DNA from 2 places in the Clostridium pabulibutyricum genome. Region 2 is predicted to be linked to the other one. Evidence: predicted binding sites of a transcription regulator. Region 2 holds the regulator's gene; the other holds the start of a gene.

Region 1 (17,454 bases), on a different contig from region 2:
ATATAATTTACCTTGTCATACGGATATTTACATGAAGTTCCGCTTATTTTGAAGAAAGATGTATTTCCGTCTGAAAAATAGAGATTTTTTGTGCCTATTGTGTACATTTTGTATTTATTGAAAATGCCTGTGGTGAAGTATTTATTCAATGTGTAATTTAAATCTCTGTATTTGCTTCTGTTATATCCATAAAGGCAGACAGCACATAGCAGTAATATCGATATTGATATGTATGTAATTCTTTTCATGATATCCTCCTTATAAGTAGGTTGCTTTACATTATAATAATAACGTTAAATTCGTCATAAGTAAATATTTGGAAATAAATTATTTTACAAGTTATTGGGGTGATGCGATGAGACTGGAATTTATAGATAATGTGAAAGATGATTTTATTCTTGGAAAAAGTATATTTACAAGAGAAGGACAGATACTTCTTCGCTCTGGAATAAAGCTAAATGACGTTTATATAAATAAGCTTAAGGAACTTGGTGTATTATATGTATATCTTGAAGATGAAAGGCTTGACGATGTTGATGTAGAAGATGAAAAACTTACGGAGCTCAAACAGACAGCAATGAAGAGCATTTCCAAAATATTTCCAAGCTTATCAGGGGGAAATATGAGGGACTTTAGGGAGTCGATAAAAACTGTTGGAGATATGATAGATTATATAGTTGAAATGGGCGATGTGAATAAAAGTCTTTATGATATTCAGACTTATGACAATTATACTTTTGTACATTCGATTGATACATGTATTATGGCGTCTTTTCTTGGAATGACAGTTGGAATTGACAGAAACAGTCTGGAGGAACTTGGTATGGGGGCAGTTCTTCATGATATAGGAAAAACCATGGTTCCCATCGAGATATTAAACAAAAGAACAAAACTTACAGATGAAGAGTTTTCAGAAATAAAAAAGCATCCTGTATATGGAGTGGAAATTTTAAAAAAGATATATTCCATTTCGGACTGTATAATAAAAATAGTTGCACAGCACCATGAAAGGTTTGACGGATGTGGATATCCATTCAGGCTTGAAGGCAGTCAGATAAGTAAATTTGCGAGAATCGTCAGTATATGTGATGTATATGATGCAGTAAGCAATGACAGGGTTTATAGAAAAAAGTTCAGTCTGAACGATGCATACGAACTTGTGCTTTCAGGAAGTGGAAGTGCCTTTGATATGGAATATGTCGTAAATTTTAAAGATACATTTTCAATTTATCCTCTTGGAGCTCATGTAATTCTTTCAAATAGTGAGGATGGATATGTAATAAGACAAAACAAGGGATTTCCAGACAGGCCTGTTGTAAGGTGTTTTCAAAGAGAAAATGACTATCATGAAATAGATCTTTTGGATAAACATTCAATTGTAATTTCAAGTATGGCTTGACTCAGAGGAATTTAATGAAAGAATATATAAAGAAATTTGTACATAATATGTATAGAATTTATGGATATAACATAATAGAGCAGAAGGCAGAAGGACTTGTAAGTACTTGGGGACTTTCAAGAAGGTGTGGCAATGGCGGTATTGAGGCAGTGTTTTTTTCAGCTCCTGGTGTGTATCAGAGAATAGATTTTGAAAAAATATATTCTGATCTGTTGGAAAAATACAGTTTTAGGAGTATACAAATTGTAATAGTTATGGCATACAGAAAAAAAAATGATCAGTCTGTTGTTATGAACATAAGTTATCCACATTGTGGATTAATTTTAGTGGATTTGAATTCTAAACAAATAATTTCTTCAGTTCAGGTATCAGATGATATTTTTTATAAAATTTGTGACTGTACAGAAAAAAGCTTTAGGCGCAGTACAAATTCCGGCAAGATAAATCTAAGCAGTGCCAAATTTACATATTTTTTAATAGCCGTAAATATAATAGTTTTTTTAATAAGTGCAATATTGTCAAAACATTTTTTTACTATAGATTCAAATGTACTTGTTGCTATGGGTGCAAAGGTGGACTATCTTATATCATCTGGTGAGTATTACAGGCTTGTTTCATGTATGTTTTTGCATGGAGGTATTATGCATATTGCATTCAACATGTATGCACTGTTTGCAGTAGGACCTTTTATTGAAAGGATATACGGCTCCATGAGATATGCTTTTATATACCTTTTTTCGGGGATTTTAGCGTCGGTTTTTAGTTATATTTTTTCCCCAAGTATGTCAATCGGTGCATCTGGAGCAATATTTGGATTATTTGGTGCGGCACTTGTTTTTGGATTGAAGATGAAGAAAGGTATAAATAGAGAATATGTGTACAATATAGGTTCAGTAATAATAATTAATCTGTTAATTGGATTTTCAGCATCAAACATAGATAATTTTGGACATATAGGAGGGCTTGTGGGAGGAATTTTAATTTCGCTTGTTTTGAATTTAAAAAAGACAGCCTAGGGAAATTAATCTTTAAAGGCTGTCTTTTATTTATAGTTTTAAAATGCAATGTCGTTTTCATGCAAAGTTTCTTTTTCAAGGAGAAGTTTCGATTTGCTTTCAAGGATATCACGGCTTTTTTCCAGTATCTCCTTGGTTTCCTTGTAGATTTGATTTACAATTTTTTTGCATTCTACTATTATTTTATCTTGACTTATGTTTAGTTCTGCGAGTTCATCCATGTTTAGAAGCCCGAGAGTTTCTCCCATTCCATATCTTGTAACCATATTATATGCTATACTTGTACATTTTTTCAGATCATTGTGGGCACCTGTTGTTATATATTCCGCTCCGAATATCAGTTCCTCTGCAGCTCTGCCTCCCAAGAGAGACATCATTTTCTTCACAAGGTATGATCTGCTGTGGTATAGTCTGTCCTCGGGTATGCTCATAGTATATCCTCCGGCACCTTTTGTGCTTGGGATGATTGTTATTTTTGACACTTTTTCTTCCGGAAGCATTTTTAACGAAACTATAGCATGTCCCATTTCATGGTAGGCTGTGATTTTTCTGTCAATTTCTTTTATATAGCTGTGGTTTTTCTTTTCATATCCTGCAAGGATTATTGAAAAGGCTCTGTCTATGTGAGCATCTTCAATTGTTTTGCTGTTTTCCTTACAGGCTGTTATGGCAGCTTCATTTATTAGGCTTTCTATTTTGGCACCTGAAAAATATGAGGTTTTTCTGGCCCATTCTTTTATACTTATGTTTGAACACGGTTTGTCTTTTAGGTGAAGCTTTATTATTTTTTCCCTTGCAGCTATATCCGGCAGTGTAACTTCAATGTGTCTGTCAAATCTTCCAGGTCTAAGGAGAGCTGGATCAAGAGTATCAAGCCTGTTTGTGGCAGCCATTACCACTATGCGTGAATTGCCGTTGAAGCCTGACATTTCTGTAAGCAGGGCATTTAAAGTCTGGTCTCTCTCGTCGGAACCTGAAGCGCCGCTTCCCTGTCTTCTTTTCCCTATGGCATCTATTTCATCTATGAATATTATGGATTTTTCTTTTTTGTTTGCTCGTGCTTTTTTAAAAAGTTGCCTTATACGACTGGCACCTACACCCACATATACTTGAACGAAGTCTGAACCCGATACTGCATAAAACGGTACATCTGCTTCACCGGCAACTGCTTTTGCAAGAAGAGTCTTTCCTGTTCCAGGTTCACCGTAGAGTATAATTCCACGGGGTATTCTTGCTCCGTAGGCTGTGTATTTATCCGGATTTTTTAGAAAATCAACTACATCTTTGACACTTTCTTTTGCTTCATCATTTCCTGCCATGCTATCAAATGTGAAATCAGGACAGGAGACTTTTGAAGCATCAAGGGAATCTATTGCAAGAGAACGTTTCGATTTAAATTTCCCGGATTTAAGGTACGATGCAGCCATCCATATCAGGCATGCTATAAGAGCTGCCATGGAATATTTTTCGAGGTTGCTTTCAGGATAGCCTTCTAGTACATTTATGTTTTTATTTAATAAACTTTCTTTGAAATCACTGCTGCCAGGGTTGTCAGTTTCGTGGATGCTGCCGTCATTAAGTGTGAATTTTATTTTTTCCGAGTTTAAAATGTATACTTTTGACACTCTGTTTTCGTGAATGTAACTTTTGAAGGTTAAATAGGAATTTTCTATGGCTCCGCCGTTTTTATATTTTGAAATTGACAGTGATAGAATGCATATTGCTATTATGACAAGCGGGAGCATGAAAGATCTGTATTTGAGTTTTTTCATCGGATCACCTGCTATTCATATTTTTTTGAATTTTATGTAACTATGATATAACATGTGTGGATATTAGTCTAATCAAAATCATAAAATTTGCTAAAGTAATTGATTCAAGTTTAGGATATAATTGTAATATGGGTATTTGTGAACTGAAAGTTGCAGAAATTTTGGTTTAATGTATACTTTACATATAAACATTGAGAGGAGAATGCAGAATGAAGGTATCATCTGCCAGTATAATTCTAAAAGAGAAGGATATACTTGAACTTTTAGATGAGTATCTGCATGTGGAGGGGCTTCGTATAGACAGTGTGTTTCTTGATGAAGTCATAATTGTAAAGGGAAGATATGAAAAGAAGCTTTCTATAAGTTTTGAAGCTAGAATTGGAATTGGAAATGTTCACGGCAATGTAGTCAATTTAAAAGTATATAAGCTTAAGATATATAAATTTGGAATATTTAATATCATAAAGAACAAGGTTGTTAAAAACAAGTTAAAAAACTTTGAAAAGTTTGGCGTAAATGTCGACGGAGATACTGTAAATGTTGAACTTGATAAATTAAAAACAATTGTACCAAAATTTGATTTTAATGTGACGGGAATAGAGGCAAGTGAGGGAAAAGTTCAGATTAATGTGGAAAACATAATATATAACAAAGACAAAGAAGGTCCGCATTTTGATGATGATGAAAAAAAGTATCCGTCTTTTATGCTTGAGTGGTATGAGAAATTTAGAAAGAAGACTGAAGCTAAAATGCCTGACAAATATGCCAAAGTTGCAGAGTATATATTGATTATTCCGGATATAGTTGTTCTTTTCTGGAAACTTTTTAGAGACAAACGTGTGAGTGCAAAAATAAAAATATTAATTGTAAATGCAATGATATATATAATAAGCCCAATAGATTTGATACCTGGTTTTATACCTGTACTTGGTCAAATGGATGATGCGGCTGTGGCATTTATTGCACTTAACATGGTTATAGACAAGATTCCGGAGGAGGTTCTTCTTGATAATTGGAGCGGAAGCAGCGACATATTCATAATTGCGAAGAATGCAGTGAAGTATATGTCTGAAATAGTTGGAGCCGGCAATTTCAGCAAGATATCAAGCATTTTAAGGAAAAAGGTTTAATTTGGGAAGGGAGACTTGTTTTAATTCATGAAAAAGAAATTTTATGCAATAAGAAAGGGTTATGATTTTAAAAAAAACGAGAGTGTAAAAAATAAGATTGTAGACACATGGGCGGAATGTCTTCTTTATGTACACGGAGCTAAAGGTGCCGAATATAAAAGTTTTCAAAGCAGGTGTCTTGCAGAAGAATATATTTCAGGAAATGAAAACACAATGGAGAATGGGCAGGTTTTATTTGGTGATTCAAAGTTTTTGAATATATATGTAGATGGAAGCTTTAATATTTCCACGGAAAGATATGCTTATGCTTTTGTTGCAGTGAAAAATAATATAGTACAGTATGTTGAGAATGGAGTTTCTAAGGACAGCAAAAAAAAATCTATAAGACAAGTTGCAGGAGAACTTGAAGCTGCTGTGAAAGCTGCAGAATACAGCTTTAAAAATAATGAAAAACATATAGTCATACTGCATGATTATGCAGGTGTGGCAAATCATGTAACTGGCGCTTGGGAAAGAAAAAGTGTTTCTTCTGTTGAGTATTATAATAAAATGAAAAAATTTATGGATTCGGGACTTGATATAAAATTTTCAAAAGTTTCCGGACACTCTGGAGATTTATTTAATGATATCGCAGATGAAATGGCAAAAGAGGCCTGTGAAATAGAATCAAAAAAAGTTGTTGAAAAGTGGATTCGAAAAAATAAACTTGAAGTAGTGGATTTGGATACAAAACTCAAGATTGAAAGCCTTGCGGGAAATTATAAAGACAATATAGTTATTGCAGACTAGCATAAAAACCTCAAATTTACACAACATAATTCAAGAGCACAAATATCTTAATTTGAAAGGAGTTGAAAGCTGTACTAAATCTACAGCGACTTATTATGATTCATGGTAAATTTTTGGCAGGTATTATAGTTGGAAGTACAGTTGCAGTGATGATGCATACTAAAAAATCCACTGGAAAGAAAATGAGAAAAACCTCTAAAATTATGAAAAATATGGCTCACAGCGCAGCAGATTGGATGAAGTAATATAAAAAAATGTATCTGGCTGTTATTTCATAAAGATTTTCATAAAACAGCCAGATATTAATTTATTGACATATTATATTATATTATATAAATTATGCTATAATAAAATGAATAAATTATTGGTTGATTCATTAATTAGATAATATTGTATTGTTTCATGACGTATTTTTACATCATAGCAATTCTAAAAATTTATATCGAAGGAAGAATGATATATGGAAATACTTTCGCTCGGAGAAAAAATCAAAAAGAGAAGAAAAGGGCTTGGTATGACATTGAAAGACGTCGCAGGAGACAGGGTAACTCCAGGACAAATAAGTCTTGTGGAATCCGGAAAGTCGAATCCAAGTATGGATTTACTTGAATATCTTTCAGAAAAACTCGGAATGTCAGTTGAATATCTTATGGAATCTGAAAAAACTCAAGCCAGTAAGAGTTGTAATTATTTTGAAAATATATCTGAGTCTTATATCGTTCAAGGAAATTTAGTACAAGCCCAAAAATACATTGAGTACGCAACGTATTATGCAGATAAATATAATCTCGAATATGAAAAAGCAAAAAACATGTATTTATCAAGTAAAATTTGTATAATTAAGGACGAATATTCGTCTGCACAGCAGTTGTTTTTATCAGCTAATGTTATTTTTATAAAGAATAACAATTTTATGGAAATTATTAAAACTTTTATGGGACTTGGATATATAAATGTAAAAATAAAATCCTATGATTCTTCCATGGGTTATTTTAGACAAGCTGAAACTGTATATAATGAAAATAATATTAATGAAGAGTTCCTTATAGGGAAAATATATTATTATATAGCATTTATATATTTTAAGCTTGATAATATAAAAAAAGCCATGAATTATTCGTATCTTGCAAAGAAGAAGTTTATAAAAACGGAAAATAAAAATCAATATGCAAAGACGCTTCTTCTTATAGCAGAGGAATACAATAAAAAAGGTGAACTTGACAATGCGGTCAGATATTCAAAAAAAGCTCTTTCTGTATATAAGGATATAAAAGATATCAGAAGTATGGCAAAAATTGAAAATAACCTTGGCAACTTGTTCTATCAGTTTGACAACATGGAAGAATCTTTTGTGCATTTGAACAAGTCACGGGATTTGATGGATAAAATGAAAGATCCGGATGTAGTGTATACACTTGAGAATATGTGTAAAAATTATATAAAGATGAATGATACAGTTAATGCCCAAAATACGCTCCGACAGATATTTTCATTTGTTGAAGGTAGAAATAAAGATGGAATGATTGAATATTTCCTTTTAAAATACAAGATTGAAATGCTTGAGAAAAATAAAAAGGATGCGGAAAATACTTTATTCATGGCTCTTAGATATGCCAAAGACATGAATCTTGTAAAGAAGGCTGCACAAATATCGATTATGCTTGGAAAACTTTATATTGAAACAGACAGGTATGCTGAGGCTTCAAAGTATTTAAATGAGGGCGTTGATTTATTCAAAAAAGTTGAGAAGAAGAATTGATGAAATTTGAGCCGTATTTATTGTAATGTTGAGACAGATAAAGCTTTTTATATTTAAAATGGTTTTTTGGTGAGAAATCAATATGAATGTTATTATATGAGAGTTGAATAAAATCTTATATAATAATATTATCTATATAAAGTCAAAGAAAGTCAAAGTTAAACAGATCTTAGTTGGAATAAAGTATTAGGAGGTATCAACATGAATATAGATAAGCTTACTTTAAAGGTTCAGCAGTCATTAAATGAAGCTCAGCTCACAGCTGTGAGGCATCAGCATCAGCAGGTGGATGTAATTCATCTGTTTTCAGCGCTTGTTTCAGAAAAAGATGGGCTCATTCCAAATATATATCAAAAGATGGGCATAGATATTGATCAAATTGTAAAAGAAACAGAAAATGTTCTGAACAGAATGCCAAAAGTAATGGGGGAAGGTGCACAGTCGTCTTCTGTTTATGCCACCAGGAGATTTGAAGAAGTTCTTGTAAAGGCTGAAAAAATAGCCGGTGATTTCAAAGATATGTATATAAGTGTAGAGCACGTAATGCTTGCAATTATGGAAATACATTCAGGCGATGTGGATTCCATCCTTAAAAAGTTTAATGTGTCCAAAAAGAACTTTCTTGAAGTACTTTCAAAGATAAGGGGAAATCAGACGGTAGACAGCCAGGACCCTGAAGGTACTTACGAGGCACTTGTGAAATACGGCAGAAATCTTGTGGAAGAGGCAAAAAAACACAAGCTTGATCCTGTAATAGGCAGGGATGACGAGATAAGGCGTGTTGTAAGAATACTTTCTAGGAGAACAAAGAATAATCCTGTGCTTATCGGTGAGCCGGGAGTTGGAAAAACCGCAATAATTGAAGGACTTGCGGGAAGAATTGTAAGTGGAGATATTCCGGATGGACTAAAAGATAAAATAATATTTTCACTTGACCTTGGTGCACTTATTGCAGGTGCAAAGTTCAGGGGTGAATTTGAAGAGAGGCTTAAGGCAGTACTTAAAGAAGTTGAAAGAAGCGAAGGAAAAATAATACTTTTCATAGATGAAATTCACAACATAGTGGGTGCAGGTAAAACAGAAGGGTCCATGGATGCTGGAAATCTTATAAAACCAATGCTTGCAAGAGGAGAACTTCACTGTATCGGTGCAACTACATTTGACGAGTACAGAAAATATATCGAAAAAGACAAGGCACTTGAAAGAAGATTTCAGCCTGTAATTATAGATGAGCCGTCGGTTGAAGATGCAATTTCCATACTGAGAGGACTGAAGGAGAAGTTTGAAATATACCATGGTATAAGGATACATGATTCTGCAATAGTTGCAGCAGCAAAACTTTCAGATAGATATATAAGTGACAGATATCTTCCAGACAAGGCAATAGACCTTATAGATGAGGCATGTGCCATGATAAGGACGGAAATTGACAGCATGCCTACTGAAATGGATGATGTAAAAAGAAAAGTTTTCCAGCTTAAGATTGAGAAAGAGGCGCTTTCTAAGGAACAAGACGAATCCTCAAGGAACAGGCTGGAATATATAGAAAAGGAACTTGGAAACCTTCAGGAAAAAGATAAACAGCTGACTTCAAAATATGAAAAGGAAAAAGGAATGATAACTGAAGTCAGGGATCTCAAGAAAAAACTTGATGACACAAAAGGGCAGATGGAAAAGGCTGAAAGAGAGTATGACTTGAACAAAGTTGCAGAATTGAGATATGGTATACTGCCGCAGCTTGAAAAGGAAATCGGAGAAAAGGAAAAGCTCATAAAGCAGGATGATGATAATTCAATGCTTAAAGAGGAAGTTACAGAAAAGGAGATTTCAGATATAGTTTCAAAATGGACCGGAATACCTGTGTCGAGGCTTGTTGAAGGTGAAAGACAGAAGTTAATGAAGCTTGAGGATGAACTTTCAAACAGGGTAATAGGCCAGAATGAGGCTGTCAAAGCAGTTTCTAATGCGGTTTTGAGGGCGAGGGCAGGAATGAAAGATCCGAAAAGGCCGGTAGGATCGTTTATATTTCTCGGACCTACAGGGGTTGGAAAGACAGAACTTGCAAAAACCCTGGCAAGAACTCTTTTTGACAGCGAGGAGAATATGATAAGAATAGATATGTCGGAGTATATGGAAAAATATTCAGTTTCAAGGCTTATTGGAGCTCCTCCGGGATATGTAGGATACGAAGAGGGAGGACAGCTTACAGAAGCAGTTAGGAGAAAACCATACAGTGTAATATTGTTTGACGAAATAGAAAAGGCTCATGATGATGTGTTCAATATATTTCTTCAGATACTTGACGATGGAAGACTTACGGATAATCAGGGAAAAGTTATAGATTTCAAAAACTGTATTATAATTATGACATCCAACATAGGAAGCAGCCATCTTCTCGACAATAAAAATGATAATACAGTGGAGCAGTCTGTAAAAGCCAAGGTAATGAATGAAATGAAATCAAGATTCAAACCTGAATTTTTAAACAGACTTGATGATATAATAATGTTTAAACCTTTGAGTACAGAGGAAATAAAGAGAATAATAGACATATTTATAGAAGATATAAAGAAAAGACTCAAAGATAAAAATATATCAATCAATATAAGTAATTCGGCAAAGGATACTATGGCAAAAGAGGGATATGATCCTGTTTATGGAGCAAGGCCTTTAAAAAGGTATATAGAAAATACGCTTGAAACTTCCATAGCAAAGAAAATTATAGCGGGTTCAATACATGATGGATCTCAAATAAATGTTGATTTTAAAGATGGAAGATTTCAAATAAATTAATTTGCTAAGGGTTGCTGTACTAATTCTTTTTAGTGCGGCAGCCTCTTTTATATTTTTAGTATTAGTATGATTGACATATATAATATAATATAGTAATATGAAGTTAACTTCTTGTGAAGCAAACTTCATAAAGAGAGGGAGACATTATGAAAACGAAAGTGAAAGAATTAAGAAATAAAGTTAATATGACCCAGCAGCAGTTGGCTGATTTGGTTTATGTTTCTTCAAGGACTATTATTTCTATTGAGAAAGGAAAGTACAGCCCATCACTTATGCTGGCATATAGAATGGCTGAGGTATTTGAAACAACTGTAGAAGATTTGTGCTGTTTGAAAGAAAATAAGGAATTGGAGGATAAAAAACATGAGAATTTATGAGAGAAAAAAGTTTACTTATGGAGTAGTATCTATACTTTTAGGAGTAACTTTAATAACACTTCAATTTTTAAAAGGATTTCGTATTAAAAGTGTTATTTTGAGTGTTTTAATGTTAATAATAGGTATAGGTGAAATATATACCAGTATAAACAAAGAAGCATTAAGAGAAGCACAAATTGAAGAATCAGATGAAAGAAACAAGCTTATCTCCGTTATATCAACGAATAAAGCTTTCCATATATCAGAGAACGTATGTTTTGTTTTGATGCTTTTATTTGTAATTACAGGAGCAAAGTTGAATGAAGACTCTATTATAGGGATTGGAGCTGGATTGGGATTTTCTTTTTCTATTATGATGTTTTCAGATATTTTTTCTTCTATTTATTACGAAAGGCATATGTGATATGTGGACAATAGCATTATAAAGTTATTGTAAGATATATTTATTATTTTGACAATAATAGCTTTTAAATTATAATATTTTGACGGAAATAGAAAATTATTAGCTTTGAATAAATATTCATAGTATAATAAAATTATAGTTAATTAAATATTAGAAAATAAAAGAGTTTGTTTGCAAACAATTGTAGTTTTTTTAACAAACTTGAACATATAATTTTGATTTGAAAGGATGATTGGTTTCTATGAATTTTGATAAACTCTATAAAAGTAAAGTTGTCAGTGCAGATGAGGCAGTGTCTCATATAAAATCGGGAGATAAGGTAGTATTTGGACATGCGTGTGCTGAGCCTCAGGTGCTTTTACAGGCATTGGTTAAAAATAAAGAAAAGTATAAGGGTATTGAAATGTATCATATGATTCCTAAAGGTGAAACTCCATATACTGAAGAAGGAGTAGAAAAGTACATACATGATAATTCATTTTTTACAGGCAAAGGTACCAGTGAGGCTGTAAATTCAGGAAGAGCCGGATTTATTCCAGTATTTTTCAGTGAAATACCAAGACTTTTCAAGAAGGGATATGTTCCGGTTGATGTAGCACTTATAGAAGTTAGCAAGCCGGATGAACATGGATTCTGCAGTTTTGGTGTATCAAATGACTATATACATGCAGGAGCAGAGTGTGCAAAACTTGTTATTGCCGAGGTAAATGAGAATATGCCTAGAGTTATGGGTGATTGCTTTATAAATATTTCTGATATTGATTATATAGTTGAAAGTTCAAGGCCTGTAACTGAACTGCAGCCTTCGAAAATAGGTGATGTTGAAAAGAAAATCGGAAGCTATTGTGCATCTCTTATAGAAGATGGTTCAACACTTCAGCTTGGAATTGGGGCAATACCTGATGCAGTGCTTTTGTTTTTGAAAGACAAGAAGGATCTTGGAATACATTCAGAGATGATATCCGATGGAGTTGCAGAGCTTGTTGAAGCAGGTGTAATTACAAATAAAAAGAAAAGTCTTCATCCTGGAAAAATAGTTGTAACATTTCTTATGGGAACAAAGAAGTTGTATGATTTTATAGATAACAATCCTATGGTTGAATCATATCCTGTAGATTATGTAAACAGCCCACAGGTTATTATGAAAAACTCTAAGATGGTTTGTATAAATTCATGTGTTGAGATAGATCTTATGGGACAAATATGTTCCGAAAGTATAGGACTAAAGCAGATAAGTGGTGTGGGTGGACAAATTGATTTTACAAGAGGAGCAAGTATGGCACCGGATGGAAAGGCAATTATTGCAATACCATCTACTGCAGCTCATGGAAAAGTTTCAAGAATAGTACCGTTCCTGAACAAAGGAGCAGCTGTAACCACTTCAAGAAATGATGCAGAGTATGTAATAACTGAATATGGTATAGCACAGCTTAGAGGAAAAACACTTCAGGAAAGGGCGAGAGAACTTATAAATATAGCACATCCTAAATTCAGGGATGATCTTGCAGCTGAATTCGAAAAAAGATTTGGATGCAAATATTGATCAGCTTTCTCAAAAGTATTTTTAAATGAAGTACTGTTATATATATTAAAACCTGTTTATACATCGGAATGGAAAACTGTTCCGGTGTATTTGTTTTATTTCAAATCATAAATTATGACAATATGTACATCCTAATTATAAGTAAATAAACTAGGAAGGTGTCATTATGAAGAAATCTGTTTTACAAGGTTCATGTGTTTTTTTAATTTTTTTTATAGCAATTATTTCTGCAAGCCAAGGTATTTTAAAATGCAGGGTTAAGGCTGCAAATAACTTTAGGGTTCCAAGAGAGGTGTTCCTTACTTTTGACGATGGACCTTCTCCAAATAATACGGGAAGGATTATAGATATTCTAAACAAGAAAAATGTAAAGGCAACTTTTTTTGTGATTGGAAGTAACTGCAAACAGAATTTTTCTACGCTGAAAAAGATAAGTGACAGCGGGATGAGTATAGGAGTACATACATATTCACATGTGTATAAAGAGATGTACAGAAACTTGAATTCTTACCTTAGAGATTTTGAAATGTGCAGGGAAGTCATAAAAAATATGATTTCACAGGAGCCTGTGGATTTTGTTAGAATGCCAGGAGGATCGGATAATATGACTGTTGATGTTGCAAGCCTTGACAGAATTAAATATAATTTAAAAAAACGAGGATTGAAGTATGTCGACTGGAATGTGGTTTCAGGAGATGCTGATGCAAAATATGTAAGCGCCGATTATATAAAAAACAATGTTATACAAGGCTGTGCAAATAAAAGAATAGCGGTAGTTCTCATGCATGATTCATACTACAAGACAACTACCGTGGAGGCTCTTCCATATATCATAGATTCGCTTAAGGAACAGGGTTTTGTATTCAAAACTTTTGACAACATAAGCAAAAGTGATGAGTCTGCCATGATAAATATGGGTATAATAAACAGATAAATTGAAAATATTTTAAAGTTTTCATAGTTCTATTTAGTATTCAGTTCTCTTTTCACAATGAATTTTTTGGCATTTATCTCCAAACTGTCATCCAGAGGTTTAAGTTCTATATCTTTTTTATATTTTTGCATAAGGGACAGTTTTAAAAATCTGTCGGAGAGTTCTGGGTTTTTGGAAAGCAGCGAACCGTGAAAATAAGTTCCAAAACAGTTTTTGTATATACATCCTTCATAACCATCTTCGCCATTGTTTCCATAGCCTTTTAATACTTTTCCAAGAGGTTTTAGGTTCCCGATATAAGTTCTCCCGGAATGGTTTTCGAATCCAACATAGGTTTCTCCAAACTGATCATTTCGTATTACGGTGTTTCCGATAAATCGTTTTTCACCGCCTTCAGTATATATGTCTATTACTCCAAGCCCGGCAAGTTTTTTGCCCTGTGGAGTGGTGTAGTATTTACCAAGAAGCTGATATCCTCCGCATATTGATAAAAACACTCTGTTCTGTTCAATATACTTCATTATTCCGTCTTTTTTATTTTTTATCAGATCCTCTGATACTATAGACTGTTCGTAGTCCTGACCGCCGCCGAAGAAAGTTATATCATACTTTTCCCAGTCGAAAGGGTCACCTATGGATATATTGTGAATATTTACCTTTATATTTCTTTTTTCAGCCCTGTACTTCAATATTTTTATATTTCCAAGATCACCATATACGTTTAGAAGATCAGGATACAGGTGACATATGTCAATTTCCATAAAAATACACTCCCTTATCTACCATAACTTTTTTATGTATCCTTTTGAGCTCAGATATTTTCTGAAGTTTATCATAGAAGTATATGTTGCAAGAACATAGATTCTGTTTTCACTGCATTCCTTAATCTGGTCTGCAAGTTTTTTAAAATCATTGCACAGTACGAAATTATTCTCATCAAGTCCGGCTATTTTGAGACGTACTGCCATATCATACAATCGTATTCCCGAGACGAATATCTTTTTTATGTTAAGCAAAGACAGATTTTCAAAGTTAACGTCCCATATCCATGATACATCTCTTCCATCGGCATAATTGTCGTTTAGAAGTACTGCCAGATTGAAATCTCTTTTATCTAGGGAAATACTGTTTATTGCTTCATCATATCCAGCAGGATTTTTAACGAGAATTATTTTTAGTTTTTTACCTTCTATATCTATTGTTTCCTGTCTTCCAAAACTGCTCTTCTGGTTTTCAAGTGAAGTATGTATTATGGAATCATCAATTTCACATGCCTTTGCAACAGAGTAGGCACACAACGCGTTGTATATGTTGTAGGCGCCGGGCTGGTTTATATAGTATTCACGGCCACCTATAAATACAGTTGATCCGTCTTGTGATGTATTTTCTATTGAGTCAACGGAATAATCGAGCTCAGGCCTTTTGTAGCCGCATTTGTCGCAGTAAAAGTCTCCAAGATGACTGTATGTTATAAAATGATAACTATATGGATGTTTGCACTTCTTGCAGAATTTTGAATCAGCATTTATGTCTACTGTTTTTCTTGAACTCATGCTGCAGTTGAATCCGTAATATATTTTTCTATTTTCGACCGCAAGATCACCAAGAAGAGGTTCGTCTCCATTCAATATAAGAGTTGAAATAGGTACTTTTTTTATACCGTTTAGAATTTTTTTCAATGTTGTGTACACTTCACCGTATCTGTCAAGCTGGTCGCGGAACAAGTTTGTGACAGTTATTGTTTCTGGAGTTACATAATCTGTGAGAAATGTTAAATTGGCTTCATCACATTCTATGACAGCGTAACTTGTCTTGCTGCATTTTTTAAAGGAAAAGTTTTCAATAAAACATGAAACAATTCCAGGAAGCATGTTAGCTCCGGTATTGTTTGTTATAACATGGTCTCCGTTTTGTTTTATTATATTGTATATCATACTTGTAGTTGTAGTTTTTCCGTTTGTGCCTGTTACAACTATTATTTTGTAGTTCTTGCATATGGTTTTTAATATGCTTCCATCAAGTTTTAGGGCGACTCTTCCAGGAAAGTTGCTGCCTCCTTTGAACAGTGCACTTGATATTTTTATTAATGATTTAGAAATTACAATACTTAAAAAAGATTTAATTCTAATTTTTAACACCACCCTTTGTTTAAAAATAGAACCAGCTATTTTTAACTCCTAAATATTATAATACAATATGGTGGATTTTACATCAAAAAGTTGACATACTGTAAATTAAAATATGATACAATTGGATTTGCAAAATAAATAATTTTAGCTGGAAGAGGTGGTTTATCTGAAACGAGGGTATGTTTATGCAGTCCTTGCAGCTTTAATGTTTGGATCTGCCAGTGTTCTTATAAAACTTTCCTACAGTACCGGAATTGATTCTCTTGATATGCTTACTGTACAGTATGCGATAGCTTCATTTTTGATGTTTGCGGTGATTTTTATAATGGACAGAAAAAAGTTATGTCTGAATAAAAGTCAGTTTTTAAGACTTGGTATATTTGGTGTATTTGGAAACACTCTTATGATTTTGTTTTATTACGAGGAATTTAAGTATGTGAGCGCAGCTGTTGGAACAATGCTTTTGTTCACTTATCCTGCAATGGTGCTCGCGTATTCGATTTTATTTAAAGGTAAAAGGGCAACTATGAGAAATGTAGCTGCTGTTTTTATATGTTTTTTAGGATGTACAATGGGCTTGAATATATTTTCAGGAGATATACATTATGAACTCAAGGGAATACTTTTTGGACTTTTGAGTGCTGTATTTTATGCATTTATGAATATATACAGTGAGGAAAAACTGCAGGATGTAGATTCTGCGGTAATAAATGCTTATTCTATGCTCTTCTCGTTTGCTGTAATAGTTTTGTACAAGCCTCCGATTTTACTGATTCAAAAAGGAATTGCGAAAGAAAGCATGATATATATTGTAATAATTGCGGTTTTTACAGAGGCAATACCGCTTTCCATGATGTATTCTTCAATAAAACTCATAGGTTCTGTAAAAACATCAATTTTGGGAAATATTGAAATACCATCATCTATAGTGCTGTCATGGATTTTTTTAAGTGAGAAAATAAGCATACTTCAGATTACAGGAGGTATTCTTATAGCACTTGCGGTATGTATCATGACAGGTGACAAACAGAGTGGATATTTATAACAATATGTTAATAATATATGTATTGTGCAATCATTAACAATGATAGTATAATGAAAATTGTTGTAAAAATCATAAATGAAAAGAGTTGAAGCGAGTGGGTGTGTTTGAAATTATACTTATTGTAAAGGCGATTGTAATAGGAGTTGTAGAAGGAATTACCGAATTTTTGCCTATATCGTCTACAGGGCATATGATAATTGTTGGAACCATTATAAAATTTCAGGATCCAACTTATAGAAAAGCGTATGTCGATACATTTGAGATTGTAATTCAGCTTGGAGCAATACTTGCAATATTGGTCCTCTACTGGAATAAAATATCCGGTTCATTTAAAAACCTTGCCCCGGGCAAATGGGGATTCAAGC
Region 2 (16,065 bases):
AAAATTCTCGTACTTGTTTATTAAATATTCCTGAGCTCTTGTATCCCCCTTTTTTGCCTCAACCACTACTTCCTCATCTGATTTTTCTTTAAAGGAGGAAACTTTCCCAACATAACCCCTATTTTCCAAAATATCCCCTCCAAAACAAATATAGACCATACGTTGATTATACATTACAAATAAATTGTCAGTCAATAGATTTTAACGGTTTCTTCTAATTTTTTCAAGTTTATCTAGTATATTCTTGTCAATTCTATCTTCTAAAGTATGTTTTCTATCTGAATAACTTGTTTTTATGGTGTTACTGATTCTATTGCCTATGGATTTGACTTCCTTGTGAAATTCCAAAGATGACATTCTAACCGCCCCTCTTTGAAAAACAAGTTCCTGCTCAAGTCTATCGGAAGTGACAACAAACACCTCATTTCTGCGTCCTATATCATTAACACATTTTTCTATATATGCATCCGCTGTTTCACCTTCTTTAGTGAAAACAGTATCTACATTTTCACTAATGGCCTCCCGATTTTCCATACTTCCTTGTACAAACTGTGCATCAAAGATTATAACTATCCTGTATCCTTTAAACGCTGCATAATTTGCCATGGAATCAATAAGACCCTGCCTTGCACTCTCAAAACTATATTCTTTTTTCTTCTTTAGCTCAGGCCAGCTATTTATAACATTATATCCATCAACAAAAATGATTCTCAATTTTCATGTCCTTTTATTCTTTGTTTTAAAATTTCATACATTATTATTCCCCCTGCCACTGAAGCATTCAATGAAGTTATTTTTCCCATCATAGGAATTTTAACAAGTACATCGCACTTTTCCTTTATGAGTCTTGAAATTCCTCTGCCTTCACTTCCTATTACAAGAGCAGCCCCGCCTTTAAAATCTGTATTAAAACAGTAATCTTTGCCGTCCATGTCGGCACCATATATCCAAATGCCGAGCTTTTTCAGGGTTTCAATAGTTGAATTCAAATTTCCAACTTTACATATTTTCATATATTCAGCCGCCCCTGCAGAAGATTTGTATACTGTTGGAGTAACTCCAATGTTTCTTCTTTTGGGAATTATAATACCATGAGCTCCACAAACTTCCGCAGTTCTTATTATGGCACCAAAATTATGAGGATCCTCTATTTCATCAAGTATTATTAAAAATGGCTTTTCATTTTTCTGCGACGCATAATCAATAATTTGTTCAAGGCTGTAATATTTATATGAACTCACTTTCGCAATTACACCCTGATGTGCTCCAGTATATGAAATCTTATCAAGTTTCTTTTTGTCAACCCTTTTTACAACTACATTCTTGTCTTTTGCAAGGTGCAGTATTTTATTTATAGATCCCGTGAGTTCCCCGTTTGATACTAAAAGTTCCTCCACTGTCTTATTTGACTTAAGCACCTCAATTACAGAATTTCTGCCCTCTATTATATTTTCAGCAAACTTATCTTCCATACTGTAAAACTTCAACTCCCACTTTCTTTTAAATACTCCAAATTCATATTTTAAAAGATATCATAATATTCAAAAGGTATTCCAACCTTTCCGACTTTTTTGTAAGATACAGATACCCAATCAGTGATTCAAGCCCCGTGGCAAATCTGTATTCCTGTACATCTGCATTTTTAGGTATGCTTCCTGACTTTGCATTTCTTCCCCTTTTAAAAAAATATAGTTCGTCTTCCGATAACTTGTCATAAATCCTTTTTAAAATCTCACTTTGGGAATGTGCTTTAACAAACTGTATTGCCAATACATGAAGTTTGTGAACATTCATGTTCCTATTTTTATCAACTAAATACGTTCTCACAAAAACTTCATATACGGCATCACCAACAAAAGCGAGTACGAGTGGATTTAATTCCCTTGCCTCTTCTTCAGTAAATTTCTCTTCAAATAAATATCTGTTTTCCATTTATATCCTCTTCCATCTAACCCCATCAGAAGTATCCTCAAGTACTATACCTTCTGCTTTAAGTTCATCTCTTATTTTGTCTGCAAGTGCCCAGTTTTTTGCACTTCTTGCCTTTTGCCTTTGCTCTATCATGCCTTCAATATCTTCTTCTATGCTTCCTTTTTTTGATTTCTGAAGGATGCCAAGCGGTCCACCAAGTTCTCTAACAAGATCAATACAATATTTTATCAAATCCTTAGATGACTTGTTATTCACATTTATATTTACATCTTTTATCAGGTCAAATATCACAGATATTGCATCTGCTGTATTAAAATCATCATCCATTTTCTCCATATATTTATCTTTATATGAGAGCAGTTTTTTCTGATACTTCCTCTCTTCATCATCCATTTCATCTGCTTGTGTCTCTTCAAGAAAGTTTTCCATATTGGTTATTGAATTGTATAATCTATCCAATGCAGACTTGGATGAGTCTAAAAGCTCAAGGCTAAAATTTATTTGTGTCCTATAATGCCCTGAAAGCATGAACATTCTAATTACATCAGGTTCATATTTATCAAGTATTTCTCTTGCTGTAAAAAAATTGTTAAGTGATTTAGACATCTTTTGATTATTCACATTTACAAAAGCAGAATGCATCCAATACTTTGCAAAGGTTTTTCCTGTTCTACTCTCACTTTGTGCAATTTCGTTTTCATGATGTGGAAACTCCAAATCGGATCCTCCTGCATGAATGTCTATAGTATCACCAAGCAGATTATACACCATGCACGAACACTCTATATGCCATCCTGGTCTTCCCATTCCCCATGGACTCTTCCATGCAGGTTCTCCCGCCTTTTGAGATTTCCATACCGCGAAATCCATGGGATCCTTCTTTCGTGTATCTACCTCTATTCTTGCACCAGCCTGAAGATCTTCTATATTTTGTCCTGAAAGTTTACCGTACTCCTTGAACTTCTTTGTTCTAAAATATACATCCCCGTCAATTTCATATGCATATTCTCTGTCAATGAGATCTTTGACAAATGAAATTATCTGTTCAATATACTCAGTAGCTCGTGGGTTTGCAGTAGCTCTTTCTATATTAAGCGAGTCCGCATCCTTATAATATTCATTTATAAATCTGCTTCCCAGTTCCTGTACAGTAACTCCTTCTTCATTTGCTCTTTTTATCATTTTATCATCAATATCAGTAAAATTTTGTATATATTTGACTTTATATCCTCTATATTCAAAATACCTTCTTACAGTATCAAAAACAACAAAAGTCCTTGCATTCCCTATATGAAAAAAATTGTATACCGTAGGTCCACAAACATACATACTTACTTCACCAGGCCGCAGTGGTATAAATTCCTCTTTTCTTTTGGACATAGTATTATAAATTTTCATAAATGTTTGCACTCCTTATTTAATTTTATATTCATCATGCCTAAATTAATAATCATTATTCATTTTATCATATTTGTCATATATTACGTAATATTTCTGTTGTTTTCACTTAATTTTTCACCCGATTAAATCAATTCCCCTGTCTTATATATATTATTATAAAACAAGGGAATTGAAACTACTTCTAACTTAAACTTCCAACTATTATTTTTGCAATTTTTAAATCATCCGGAGTAGTTATTTTTATGTTATCATAACTTCCATCATACAAATAAACTTTCTTTCCATAATGTTCAGCCACCATTGTATCATCCGTAACACTGAAATTTTCACTTGATACCTTCTCATGGCATTCCAATATGAGATCATAAAGAAAACACTGAGGTGTTTGAACTGAAACTAGTTTTTCCCTGTCAAGTGTATCGGCAGAAAAACCATCTGCACTTTTTATTTTTATTGTATCCTTGACCTTTGCCGCACATGCACACGAACCGTAAATTCTGGCAAATTTCACTCCATCCTCTATTATTCTATCAGATACAAATGGTCTAGCCCCATCATGTATAAGCACCACATTACAATCAAATGTCTTTAATGCTCGAAGTCCGTTTAAAACCGAGTCTTGACGTCTGGTTCCGCCTTCCACAATATCAATAACTTTTTTGAAATCATATTTTCCAATTATATTATTCCTGCAATATTCCATTTCCTCTTTCGCACAAACCAATATTATCCCATCAATTAAGCTGCTTCTGGAAAAAGCTTCTATAGAATAATAAAGCAGCGGCTTTCCATATATATCAATAAGCTGCTTGTTAATGCCTGCATGCATTCGTGTTCCTTTGCCTGCAGCCACTATAATAGCATAATTACCTTCCATATCAAAACTCCTCTTTTTGTTTAGCAAATATCATTCTGCCAGCAGCTGTCTGCAATACGGAAGTTACAACTACATCTTTCGTATTACCTATATATTTTTTGCCTCCTTCTATTACTATCATCGTACCATCATCAAGATACGCTATCCCCTGTCCTGACTCTTTTCCATCCTTTATTATCTGAACCTTCATTTCTTCTCCGGGAAGGACTACAGGTTTTACTGCATTGGCAAGTTCATTTATATTAAGCACAGGAACACCTTGAAACTCTGCTACCTTGTTTAAATTATAATCATTCGTAATTACTTTTCCATTAAGTACCTGAGAAAGCTTCAAAAGTTTGCTGTCAACTTCTTTTATATCAGGAAAATCTTTTTCATATTTTCTAACTTCTATACTAAGTTCTTTCTGTATTTTATTGAGTACATCAAGTCCTCTTCTACCTCTGGTTCTCTTCAAACTATCTGATGAATCCGCTATATGCCTAAGTTCCGCCAGCACAAAATTTGGAATTACAAGTGGTCCCTCTATAAACCCAGTCTGACATATATCAAATATCCTTCCGTCAATTATAACAGACGTATCAAGCACCTTAGGACACAAACCGCCGTTTCCACCTTTTGATTTCTTGTCCTTAACTCCCTGAGACCTTCTAATTGAAATATTGCTGAAAAGACTTATAAGTTCATCTTTTTTCTTTATGGCCAAATTTACTCCCAATGCTGCCATCAGTATAGCTACCAATACCGCCAGCAATGTTCCTACTACCGGTATTTTGGCAAGTAGATTTACAAAAATTGCCGATATTAAAAGTCCAAGAAGTGCACCTATGAAACCAATCAAAATCTCTACAGCAGGAAGTTTTTGAAGACTTTTTTCAATGTAATCCATGGTTTTCATTATAAGTACATTAATCCATGGAGATATTAAAAATAATATTATTCCAAAAATTACACTTACTATAATTAAAAAAAGCATTTTTCCTATGGGCCCGTTACTCAAATAACCCATTTTAACAAAATAGTGGCTGTTTATCACAGCTTCTCCAAACAAATATCCAATTATCAAGCCTATTATTGTAAAAAGTCCTCTCAATATTTTTTTTAACAATAGACTCACCTCCTTATCAAATTTATAAAAACCTAATAATTCCCTGTTGTTAATATCTAATATATATTAACAACAGTCTTTTTTCAATAAGACTCCATTTATTTAATAAATTATTTACTAAATTTCCGTATTTTAATCATATTTACCTTACATATCCGTTCAAAACTTTTATTAATGCCCCCTGTTCATCAATCAATTATTGGTTTATCATATATTTTAAATGAGCTGTAATTCATTGACAAAATTATCTAATAAAAATTATAATTGATATATAAAGTATGTTAACTATAAACAAGGAGTTGAATCAAATGAAAGATATAATCTTTGACAATTTTCAAGATGTTGTTAACGAATCCTTATTGAGACATAAGAGTATTTTAGATATAATAACCAAACTTCAAGAATCCAATGCAAGAATAAATAGATCAATAGCAAAATCCGTTACCAACTGTGGATGTATAAAAATTTCCGCAGAAAAACAGCAGCTTCCTTATGAAAAAGAAAATATTGACATAAATTCACTCGAAAACTGCTTGAAAACTCATCTTAAGGGTAAATTATGTAATAATTGCCGTGAAATAATTGCAAGTGAAATAGGAAATAATCTCTTTTATCTTGCTTCCTTATGCAATTCATTAGACTTGAATTTATACGACATATTATTAAAAGAATATGACAAAATAACCACTCTCGGAAAATACTCTTTCAGATAAACTGCAGCACAAAATAATGAAATATATTATTTTGTGCTAAAGTTATTATCTACAATAATCTGTTCTCTCAACCTTCTAAGGCCATTCTTTATGGCCCTCGCCCTAGCTTCTCCAATTCCCTCAACATTGTCAAGTTCCTCATAAGATGCCTCCATGGCTCCCTTTAACTCTTTAAAATTCTTTACGAGATTTTCTATTACATTAGTAGGTATCCTAGGTATCTTGTCGAGCATTCTATAACCTCTTGGCGAAATTAAAGTATCCATAAGCGGTACCCCAGTATATCCCAAAGCTTTTGCAATGCAATCAAGATTTAAAAGTTCATCAGAACTCATTGCCTGTATATGCTTATATATTTCCTCATAGTTGATGTCTTTCTGGCAATAGTCCCTTATCATCCATATTCCATCCTGCTCAATATTTTTTATAAGTTCGTTGAGCTGCATTGATATAAGCCTTCCTTCATTTCCAAGCTCACATATATATATTTCAATTTCAGATACTATCCTCATTACCATCTCTGTTCTCTGAATTGCCGTCATAACATCAAAAAGCGTAACCAAGTCCTGAAATTCCAGTATATTTAAATTGTTTACGATTCGCTCCAATACGGAAACATACTTTTCAAGGGTTTGCAGTGCCTGATTGGCTCTTGCAAGTATTATACTGCTGTCTCTAAGTACATATTTTATATAGCCTTTGTATACTGTTATTATGTTTCTTCTCTGTGAAATTGCAATCACTATTGAACCTGTCTGTTTTGCAACCCTGTCTGCAGTTCTATGCCTTGTTCCAGTTTCAAAAGTCGGAGTTCCCGAATCTGGAATAAGCTGGGCATTTGCATATAATATCTTTTTCAAATCCGTACTTAAAACTATTGCACCATCCATCTTGGCCAGCTCATAGACATAGGACGGGCTGTAATCTGAATCTATTGCAAATCCTCCATCTACAATTTTCAATATCTGATCACTGTTTCCAAGCAACAGCAATCCACCCGTCTTCGCCCTGAGTATATTCTCCAATCCTTCTCTGAGCTGAGTTCCCGGAGCAAGTAATTTCAATATGCTTTTTAATTCCTTATTTTTTTCTACTCTCACAATTATCACCTTAAATCAAAAGACTTTATTTAATGCATCTTTAAGGGAAGACACACCCATAACATTCAACTTATTGCTATGTATTTTTTCCTTATTTCTGTCCGGTATCAATACATTTGTAAAACCCATCTTTCCAGCTTCACTTATAATTCTATCACAAAATGATACAGGTCGTACCTCTCCCGTAAGTCCAATTTCACCAACAACAAGCAACTTTTCCGGCTTCAGGCTTATCGACTTTGCACTAGATATTAAAGAAAGTGCAATGCCGAGATCTCCGTATGTTCCATCTACCTCAAGTCCTCCAACTACATTCACATAAACATCTGAATTATAAAATGGTATCTTGAGCTTTTTTTCAAGGACGGCCAAAATGAGACTTAATCTTGAATTGTCAACACCTACTGCAGTTCTTCTTGGGATTACAGCCTTGGTCTGGCTTACAAGAGCTTGAACCTCTATAAGTATGGGCCTAGTTCCCTCCATTATTCCAATAATAGTTGATCCTTCCTGCTGTAAATTCGTTTCTTCCAGAAAAGCTCTTGATGGATTTGATATCTCGCAGAGTCCACTTTCTCTCATCTCGAATACTCCAATTTCACTTGTAGTTCCAAATCTATTTTTTATTGTTCTAAGTATTCTAAATTCTTCATTTCTTTCTCCCTCAAAAAAAAGGACGGTATCTACCATGTGCTCAAGTACCCTTGGTCCTGCAAGCTGACCTTGTTTGGTAATATGAGCAACTATAAAAAATGCTATAACCTTAGTTTTACCTATACGCATAATATCGTTTGAACTTTCTCTAACTTGAGATACACTTCCAGGTGCAGACCCAATATCATCCTTAAACAAAGTTTGTATTGAATCTATTATAACAAATTTAGGATTTGTTTTTTCTATATTCCTTTCTATTACATCAAGATTTGTTTCAGAAAGCACATATATATTTTCACAATTAGCTCCCAGCCTATCCCCTCTCATTTTGATCTGTTCTTCAGATTCCTCTCCAGAGATATAAAGTACCTTTCCATACTTAGATGCAATATTATTGGCTGTTTGAAGAAGCAGCGTAGATTTTCCTATTCCGGGAGCTCCCGATATAAGGGTCAAAGATCCCGTTACAATGCCCCCCCCAAGCACTCTGTTGAGTTCCTCTATTCCCGTATCCATTCTTTCATGCTCACTTGATTTTATAGTATTTATCTTTCTTGGTTCATTAATATTCACAGCATCAATTGCTTTACCTTTTTTAACGGAAGTCTTGGTTTCCTCAACCATACTGTTCCATTCACTGCAATTAGGACATTTTCCTATCCATTTCAAAGATTCATAACCGCAATTCTGACATACAAATACAGTTTTAATTTTAGCCACTGCATTACCTCCTCTATACAAAAACAATTATACATTAATAATAAGCATAAAATTGTTAAGATTTGATGATTTTTTTGTCCACATAATTATCAGTGATGCCCCCTACTATAAACGTACGGGGGCATCACTGAAATTACTCTACTTTATTAAATTCAAGATCATCTTCATTGGAACTTACCTTGACTTTATCTCCTCTTTTTATATTTCCTTTGAGCATTTCTTCCGAAAGTCTGTCTTCAACTGTTTTTGTAATGGCACGCCTAAGCGGTCTTGCTCCATAATTTATATCAAAACCTTCTTTTGTTAAAAGTTCCTGGGCACCTTCTGTAAAATCGATTTGAATGTTTTGAGCCTTTAATCTTGAAGAAACCTCTTTAAGCATTAGCTTTACTATCTTTTTCAAATCTTCTTCTCCAAGTTTTCTAAATACTATAATATCATCAATTCTATTTAGAAATTCAGGTCTGAATGAGCTCTTCAATTCTTCCATTATGTTTTCTTTCATACGCTCATATTCATCTTCCTGCTTCTTTTCAGAATCACCTGCTGAAAAACCTACAAGCTTCTGTTTTTTTATAGTCGAAGCTCCCACATTGGATGTCATTATAACTATGGTATTTTTGAAGTTTACCGTTTTTCCCTTGCCATCTGTAAGCCTTCCATCTTCAAGTATTTGAAGAAGTATATTAAAAACTTCAGGATGTGCTTTTTCTATTTCATCAAAGAGTACTACGGAATATGGATTCCTTCTTACCTTTTCAGTAAGCTGACCACCTTCATCATATCCCACATATCCTGGTGGTGATCCTATAAGCCTTGATACAGTATGCTTCTCCATATATTCTGACATATCTATTCTTATCATATTGCTTTCATCGCCAAACATTACTTCTGCAAGTGCCTTTGAAAGCTCCGTTTTTCCTACACCCGTAGGTCCAAGGAAAATAAATGAACCAATAGGCCTATTTGGATCTTTAAGTCCAACCCTTGCCCTTCTCACAGCTCGTGATATTGATTTTACAGCCTCATCCTGTCCTATCACCCTTTTGTGAAGTATACTCTCCAGCTTCAAAAGCTTCTGGGATTCTTTCTCCGTTAGCTTCTCAACAGGTATATTGGTCCACTGCGATACTACCGATGCAATATGATCAGGAGTAACCTTCAAATTCGATACTTCCTTCTCGGTTTTCCAGTTGGTCTTCATTCCCTGAAGTTTGTCTTTTAATGTCTTTTCCTGATCTCTAAGTTTAGCTGCTTTTTCAAAATCCTGAACTCTTATTGAATCTTCTTTCTCTTTTGTTATCTTTTCAAGCTCTTCCTGTATCTTCTTCAAATCAGGTGGAGCAATTAAATTCTGTATTCTGATTTTTGCACATGCTTCATCAATTAGGTCTATGGCTTTATCCGGCAAATATCTATCTGTAATATATCTGTCCGACAAATTTACAGCTGAATCAATTGCCGCATCGGTTATCTTGACCCTGTGGTGAGCCTCATACTTATCTCTAAGTCCTTTCAATATAAGAACTGCTTCTTCCTTGGTAGGCTCGCCTACCATTATTGGTTGGAATCTTCTCTCAAGAGCAGCATCCTTTTCAATGTATTTTCTGTATTCATCTATGGTTGTTGCACCTATGCACTGTATTTCTCCTCTTGCAAGAGCTGGTTTTAATATGTTGGAAGCATCAATGGCACCTTCTGCCGCTCCTGCTCCAATTATAGTATGGATTTCATCTATAAACAGTATTACATTTCCAGACTTCCTGATTTCCTCCATTACCTTCTTGAGTCTTTCTTCAAACTCTCCTCTATATTTAGATCCCGCAATCATAGAAGAAAGATCAAGCGTTACAACTCTTTTTCCCATTAAAAGCTCAGGTATGTTCGATGAAACTATTTTTTGAGCAAGTCCTTCGGCAATGGCAGTTTTACCAACTCCAGGATCCCCTATAAGGCAAGGATTATTTTTTGTTCTTCTACTTAATATCTCAAGTACCCTCTGAGTTTCTTTATCCCTTCCTATTACAGGATCAAGTTTTCCTTCTCTTGCCATGTCAGTCAGATCACGTCCAAACTGGTCAAGAGTTGGAGTTGGTTCTCCAGAACCCTTTTTACTGTTGCCTGTATTTGTGGATTGTTCTCCGGATAATGAATTTACAAGCTCTTTTCTTAATTTATTAAAATCCGCACCAAGATTATTGAGGATTGTAAAAGCTACTCCTTCAGCTTCTCTTATCAATGCAAGCAATATATGTTCAGGACTTATATAATTGTGATTCAAATTTCTAGCCTCAAACAAACTTAACTCGAGCAGTCTCTTGGTTCTCGGGGTAAGAGGTATTTCGTTATTGTATAATTCTATTTCACCTCTTCCCTCATACTCTTCTATAAGTGATTTTACATTGTCAGCAGTAATGTTCATATTATTAAGCAAAGTTTTTGATATTCCTTCTTCTCTCAATATTCCAAGAAGTATATGCTCTGTTCCAACGTATCCATGTTTAAGTGATTGTGCCTCTTCTTGAGCATATATAATAACTTTCTGCGCTCTTTCAGTAAATCTACCAAACATCATAATATCATTCACCCTCCTTTTTATTCAGCTGTATTTTGAGACAACTTTTTTCTTACTAATTCAGCTCTATTAAAATTCAAATCCCTACTCGATAAAATCGTATCATGATTTTGTTGTATGGTAGCCGGTTGTATTTCCACAAGCAGACTATTCAACACAGGCTTACTTACATCTTTAATTATTCCCATTTCCACACCTAATCTTACATAAGATAAAAGTTTTAAACATTCATTCAGATTTAAAAGTACCGAATACCTCAAAATTGCAAGTGCTCTGAATATCCTGTCTTGAAGCTCATATTTTGAACTCTTAATCAGACTTTCTCTACAAGACTTTTCCTGATTGATCGTTTGATTTACAAGTGCCTTGAGATTGCTCATTATTTCTTCTTCACTACGCCCAAGCGTCACTTGATTCGAAATTTGATAAACATTGCCCAAAGCTTTTGACCCTTCTCCATACAATCCACGTATCGTCATTCCAACCTGGCTAAGTGCATTTAAAAGTCCATTTATCTGATTGGTTAAAGAGATTGCTGGAAGATGCAGCATTACAGACGCCCTGAATCCCGTTCCCAAGTTTGTTGGGCAAGCTGTAAGATAGCCAAGTCTTTCATCAAAAGCATATTCAAGATTTTCCTCCAGAATATTATCTATTGTATCACTTGACTCATAAACATCTTCAAGATTAAATCCTGCCGTTATACATTGAATTCTTATATGATCTTCTTCATTAATCATTATACTTATGGTTTTATCATTATTAAGTATAAAAGATCCCTTGTTGCTATTTTCTATGAGATTCTTACTTATAAGATGCTTCTCAAGAAACATTTTTCTTTTATTCTCATTTTCGTTCCAGAGATGATTGCTTGTAAAAGCATCTTTTTCATCTGTATTTTCGTAAAAAGCTTTTTCCACAAGTGAAACTACATCCCTGCCTTTTTGTTCACTTAATTTATGGGGAAACGGTACCTTAGCCAAATTTCTGGCAAGTCTAACTCTTGTACTTATAACCAGATCTTCATTGTTTTCATTTGATGATGTCAACCAGTCATTCATGATTCTTCCCCCTTGCCCTTCATAGTGTCATCATTGTAATCACCACTTTGAAGTTCTTTTATCTTATCCCTAATTTGTGCAGCTTTCTCATATTCTTCAAGAGCAATAGCCTTTTGAAGATCCTGTTTGAGCTTCATAAGATTTCTCCTATTTATAATCTTTTCACCAGACCTTTTCGGTATTTTTCCAGTGTGCTCAAGATTGGCCTGAACTCTCTTAATTACAGGCTTAAGTATTTTTGAAAACTCTTTATAGCATTCACTGCATCCGACAAGACCGGTTTTTTTGAATTCCCTATATGAAGTCCCACAATTTTTACATGTTATGTCAAAACTTGCAGCAGTCTCATTAGGGGCATTCATATAATCCATAATTCCACTTAAAATATTTTGAAAACTAAATGGAGACGCAAAATTTATCTGTGGCACAAAACTCAACTCTCCATTTTCCATTGCACATTTCTCACATAAGTTAATTTCCTGCTTAATACCATTCACTATTTTGGTTATATGAACGGTAGCTTCATTTTTTTTACATCTATCGCACAACATAACTAATCACCTCCACAACATTTGTAAAAAATCTCATATATTTTTAACTCTCATTAAAAACAACTACTATAGCCGATTTAAGAATAGATGCTCTAAGTTTATTTTTATTGTCAACAAATTCACTGAAAGTCCTATCATTTACAACCACCTTTAAAATACCGGCTTCTCTGCTTGTAATAATACCAGCTTCATCCAAACCATCTATAATCTGAACAGCAACATTGTATGTTATACTGTCACCTATTTTCTCAAATATAATATCAAGCAAGTTTCTGTTGCTATTGCAAACTACCCTTCTTATAATTATACAGCCGCCGCCACCTCTTCTACTCTCAACATAATATCCTTTATCAACAGTAAATCTTGTAGTTAAAACATAATTTATTTGAGAAGGGGCACAGCTAAAATGATTTGCCAGCTGATTTCTCCTTATTTCCAATCGAGATTCTTCACTTTCTTCCATCATCTGTTTTATAAAAGATTCTATTATATCAGATAATCTTGCCACTATATCACCTTCTTAGTTATAGCAATATTACTTTGACTTTCTTTGACTTTAAATAAATAATATTATTTTATCTTATTTTATTCAACCTTTATATAAAGTTAAATTCTATATTTTACTGTTCAATAATGCTTATATCTGCTTCTTCCTTTTATTTTCTCACTTATACGATTTGTATTACTTAACATTCCAATATTAACATATTTAGGAATTTTAATCAATATAAAAAGCAGACTGTTTAAGTCTGCTTTATAAATTCAAAAAATAAAAATGGCTCCGTGGAGAGGGCTCGAACCTCCAACCCTTCGGTTAACAGCCGAATGCTCAACCATTGAGCTACCACGGAACAACTTACCTGGCGGTTACCTATCCTCCCACAAGGCCTCCCCTGCAGTACTTTCGGCACTATGAAGCTTAACCTGCCTGTTCGGAATGGGAAAGGGTGTTGCCTTCACGTCATTGCCGCCAGATTATGTAGTTTTCAAGGGATCATTCTATTCCCTGAAAATTGCACAGCAGTATCATAATTTATTTGGTCAAGCCCTCGACCTATTAGTATCAGTCAGCTTAACATGTCACCATGCTTACACCTCTGACCTATCAACCTCGTGTTCTTCAAGGGGTCTTACCAGCTTACGCTGTGGGAAATCTAATCTTGAGGTGGGCTTCACACTTAGATGCTTTCAGCGTTTATCCCTTCCCGACATAGCTACCCAGCTGTGCTCCTGGCGGAGCAACTGGTGCACCAGAGGTCAGTCCATCCCGGTCCTCTCGTACTAAGGACAGCTCCTCTCAAATTTCCTGCGCCCGCGACGGATAGGGACCGAACTGTCTCACGACGTTCTGAACCCAGCTCGCGTGCCGCTTTAATGGGCGAACAGCCCAACCCTTGGGACCTACTTCAGCCCCAGGATGCGACGAGCCGACATCGAGGTGCCAAACCTCCCCGTCGATGTGGACTCTTGGGGGAGATCAGCCTGTTATCCCCGAGGTAGCTTTTATCCGTTGAGCGATGGCCCTCCCACGAGGTACCACCGGATCACTAAGCCCGACTTTCGTCCCTGCTCCACCTGTATGTGTCGCAGTCAGGCTCCCTTATGCCTTTGCGCTCTTCGAAGGATTTCCGACCCTTCTGAGGGAACCTTTGGGCGCCTCCGTTACTCTTTTGGAGGCGACCGCCCCAGTCAAACTGCCTGCCTAACAATGTCCCGTGACCAGGTGATGGCCGCCGGTTAGAATTCCAGTACTGTCAGGGTGGTATCCCAAGGATGGCTCCGCCAAGGCTAGCGCCCTGGTTTCCATGCCTCCCACCTATCCTGTACAGACAATACCGAAACTCAATGCTAAACTGCAGTAAAGCTCTACGGGGTCTTTCCGTCCAATCGCGGGTAGCAAGCATCTTCACTTGCACTACAATTTCGCCGGATTTGTTGTCGAGACAGTGCTCAAATCATTACGCCATTCGTGCGGGTCGGAACTTACCCGACAAGGAATTTCGCTACCTTAGGACCGTTATAGTTACGGCCGCCGTTTACTGGGGCTTAAGTTCATACCTTCGCCTTGCGGCTTAGTATTCCCCTTAACCTTCCAGCACCGGGCAGGCGTCAGCCCCTATACTTCAGCTTTCGCTTTAGCAGAGACCTGTGTTTTTGATAAACAGTTGCTTGAGCCTATTCTCTGCGGCCCCTTTCGGGGCACTCCTTATCCCTAAGTTACGGAGTTAATTTGCCTAGTTCCTTAACAACAATTCTTCCGATGGTCTTAGGATTCTCTCCTCACCTACCTGTGTCGGTTTGCGGTACGGGCGCAGCCCTGCTCCATAGAGACTTTTCTTGGCAGCGTGAAATCGGATACTTCTCCAAAATTGGATCCCTGTAACACCCCAGCATTGATAGAGCGGATTTTCCAGCTCTACCTGCCTCAGTGCTTAGACACACATCCAACAGTGTGCACATCCTATCCTTCTGCGTCATCCCATCTGTCAAACGCATGACTGCGGTATCGGAATATCAACCGATTGTCCATCGCCTACGCCTTTCGGCCTCGGCTTAGGTCCCGACTAACCCTGGGCGGACGAACCTTCCCCAGGAAACCTTAGGTCTTCGACCAATAAGATTCTCACTTATTTCTCGCTACTTATGCCAGCATACTCTCTCCTGTACAGTCCACAACTCCTTCCGGTGCTGCTTCAATCCGTACAGGATGCTCCTCTACCACCCTTTCGGGTCCATAGCTTCGGTGGTAAGTTTTAGCCCCGGACATTTTCGGCGCAGGACCTCTTGACTAGTGAGCTGTTACGCACTCTTTAAATGAGTGGCTGCTTCTGAGCCAACATCCTAGTTGTCTTAGAAATCCCACATCCTTTTCCACTTAACTTACACTTTGGGACCTTAGCTGATGATCTGGGCTGTTTCCCTTTTGACTACGGACCTTATCATTCGCAGTCTGACTGCCGTGATTCAAGTATATGGCATTCGGAGTTTGATAGGGTTCGGTAACTGTTGTCAGCCCCTATCCCATTCAGTGCTCTACCTCCACTACTCATTCACGACGCTAGCCCTAAAGCTATTTCGAGGAGAACCAGCTATCTCCGAGTTCGATTGGAATTTCTCCGCTATCCACAGCTCATCCCATGGTTTTTCAACACCAACGTGGTTCGGTCCTCCACGGAATTTTACTTCCGCTTCAACCTGGCCATGGATAGGTCACTCGGTTTCGGGTCTACAGCATGCAACTTCCCGCCCTATTAAGACTCGGTTTCCCTCCGGCTCCGCACCTTAAGTGCTTAACCTTGCTGCATACCGTAACTCGCTGGCTCGTTCTACAAAAAGCACATCGTCGCACGTTAAAGTGCTTCGATCGGTTGTG

Evidence for each region. The regulator CtsR, encoded in region 2, represses protease genes until heat stress. The targets are predictions, from matches to a motif close to AAGGTCAANNAAGGTCAAAT.
Region 1: a site for CtsR is predicted at 8,004-8,023, ahead of clpB (ATP-dependent chaperone ClpB). Genes of this name have one in related genera too.

What each region holds. Positions count from the first base shown of each region.
Region 1 is NZ_JBZAYZ010000004.1:160,149-177,602, forward strand. It holds gene AC4CVH_RS07205 (hypothetical protein) at 1-248, opposite strand, end outside; gene AC4CVH_RS07210 (HD-GYP domain-containing protein) at 356-1,399, shown strand; gene AC4CVH_RS07215 (rhomboid family intramembrane serine protease) at 1,414-2,415, shown strand; gene AC4CVH_RS07220 (ATP-dependent metallopeptidase FtsH/Yme1/Tma family protein) at 2,454-4,187, opposite strand; gene AC4CVH_RS07225 (YkvA family protein) at 4,397-5,317, shown strand; gene AC4CVH_RS07230 (ribonuclease H1 domain-containing protein) at 5,345-6,106, shown strand; gene AC4CVH_RS07235 (hypothetical protein) at 6,202-6,351, shown strand; gene AC4CVH_RS07240 (helix-turn-helix domain-containing protein) at 6,567-7,865, shown strand; gene clpB (ATP-dependent chaperone ClpB) at 8,067-10,658, shown strand; gene AC4CVH_RS07250 (helix-turn-helix transcriptional regulator) at 10,805-11,035, shown strand; gene AC4CVH_RS07255 (DUF2178 domain-containing protein) at 11,022-11,438, shown strand; gene AC4CVH_RS07260 (acetyl-CoA hydrolase/transferase family protein) at 11,680-12,981, shown strand; gene AC4CVH_RS07265 (polysaccharide deacetylase family protein) at 13,148-13,915, shown strand; gene AC4CVH_RS07270 (type 1 glutamine amidotransferase) at 13,945-14,676, opposite strand; gene AC4CVH_RS07275 (MurT ligase domain-containing protein) at 14,695-16,053, opposite strand; gene AC4CVH_RS07280 (DMT family transporter) at 16,202-17,089, shown strand; gene AC4CVH_RS07285 (undecaprenyl-diphosphate phosphatase) at 17,199-17,454, shown strand, end outside.
Region 2 is NZ_JBZAYZ010000024.1:2,050-18,114, forward strand. It holds gene sigH (RNA polymerase sporulation sigma factor SigH) at 1-159, opposite strand, end outside; gene AC4CVH_RS15780 (NYN domain-containing protein) at 202-714, opposite strand; gene rlmB (23S rRNA (guanosine(2251)-2'-O)-methyltransferase RlmB) at 711-1,472, opposite strand; gene AC4CVH_RS15790 (Mini-ribonuclease 3) at 1,516-1,932, opposite strand; gene cysS (cysteine--tRNA ligase) at 1,933-3,330, opposite strand; gene ispD (2-C-methyl-D-erythritol 4-phosphate cytidylyltransferase) at 3,515-4,210, opposite strand; gene AC4CVH_RS15805 (PIN/TRAM domain-containing protein) at 4,212-5,318, opposite strand; gene AC4CVH_RS15810 (DUF1573 domain-containing protein) at 5,627-6,031, shown strand; gene disA (DNA integrity scanning diadenylate cyclase DisA) at 6,058-7,131, opposite strand; gene radA (DNA repair protein RadA) at 7,147-8,505, opposite strand; gene AC4CVH_RS15825 (ATP-dependent Clp protease ATP-binding subunit) at 8,639-11,080, opposite strand; gene AC4CVH_RS15830 (protein arginine kinase) at 11,101-12,141, opposite strand; gene AC4CVH_RS15835 (UvrB/UvrC motif-containing protein) at 12,138-12,692, opposite strand; gene AC4CVH_RS15840 (CtsR family transcriptional regulator) at 12,736-13,200, opposite strand; tRNA gene AC4CVH_RS15845 (tRNA-Asn) at 13,469-13,543, opposite strand; rRNA gene rrf (5S ribosomal RNA) at 13,551-13,667, opposite strand; partial or broken rRNA gene AC4CVH_RS15855 (23S ribosomal RNA) at 13,730-16,065, opposite strand, start outside.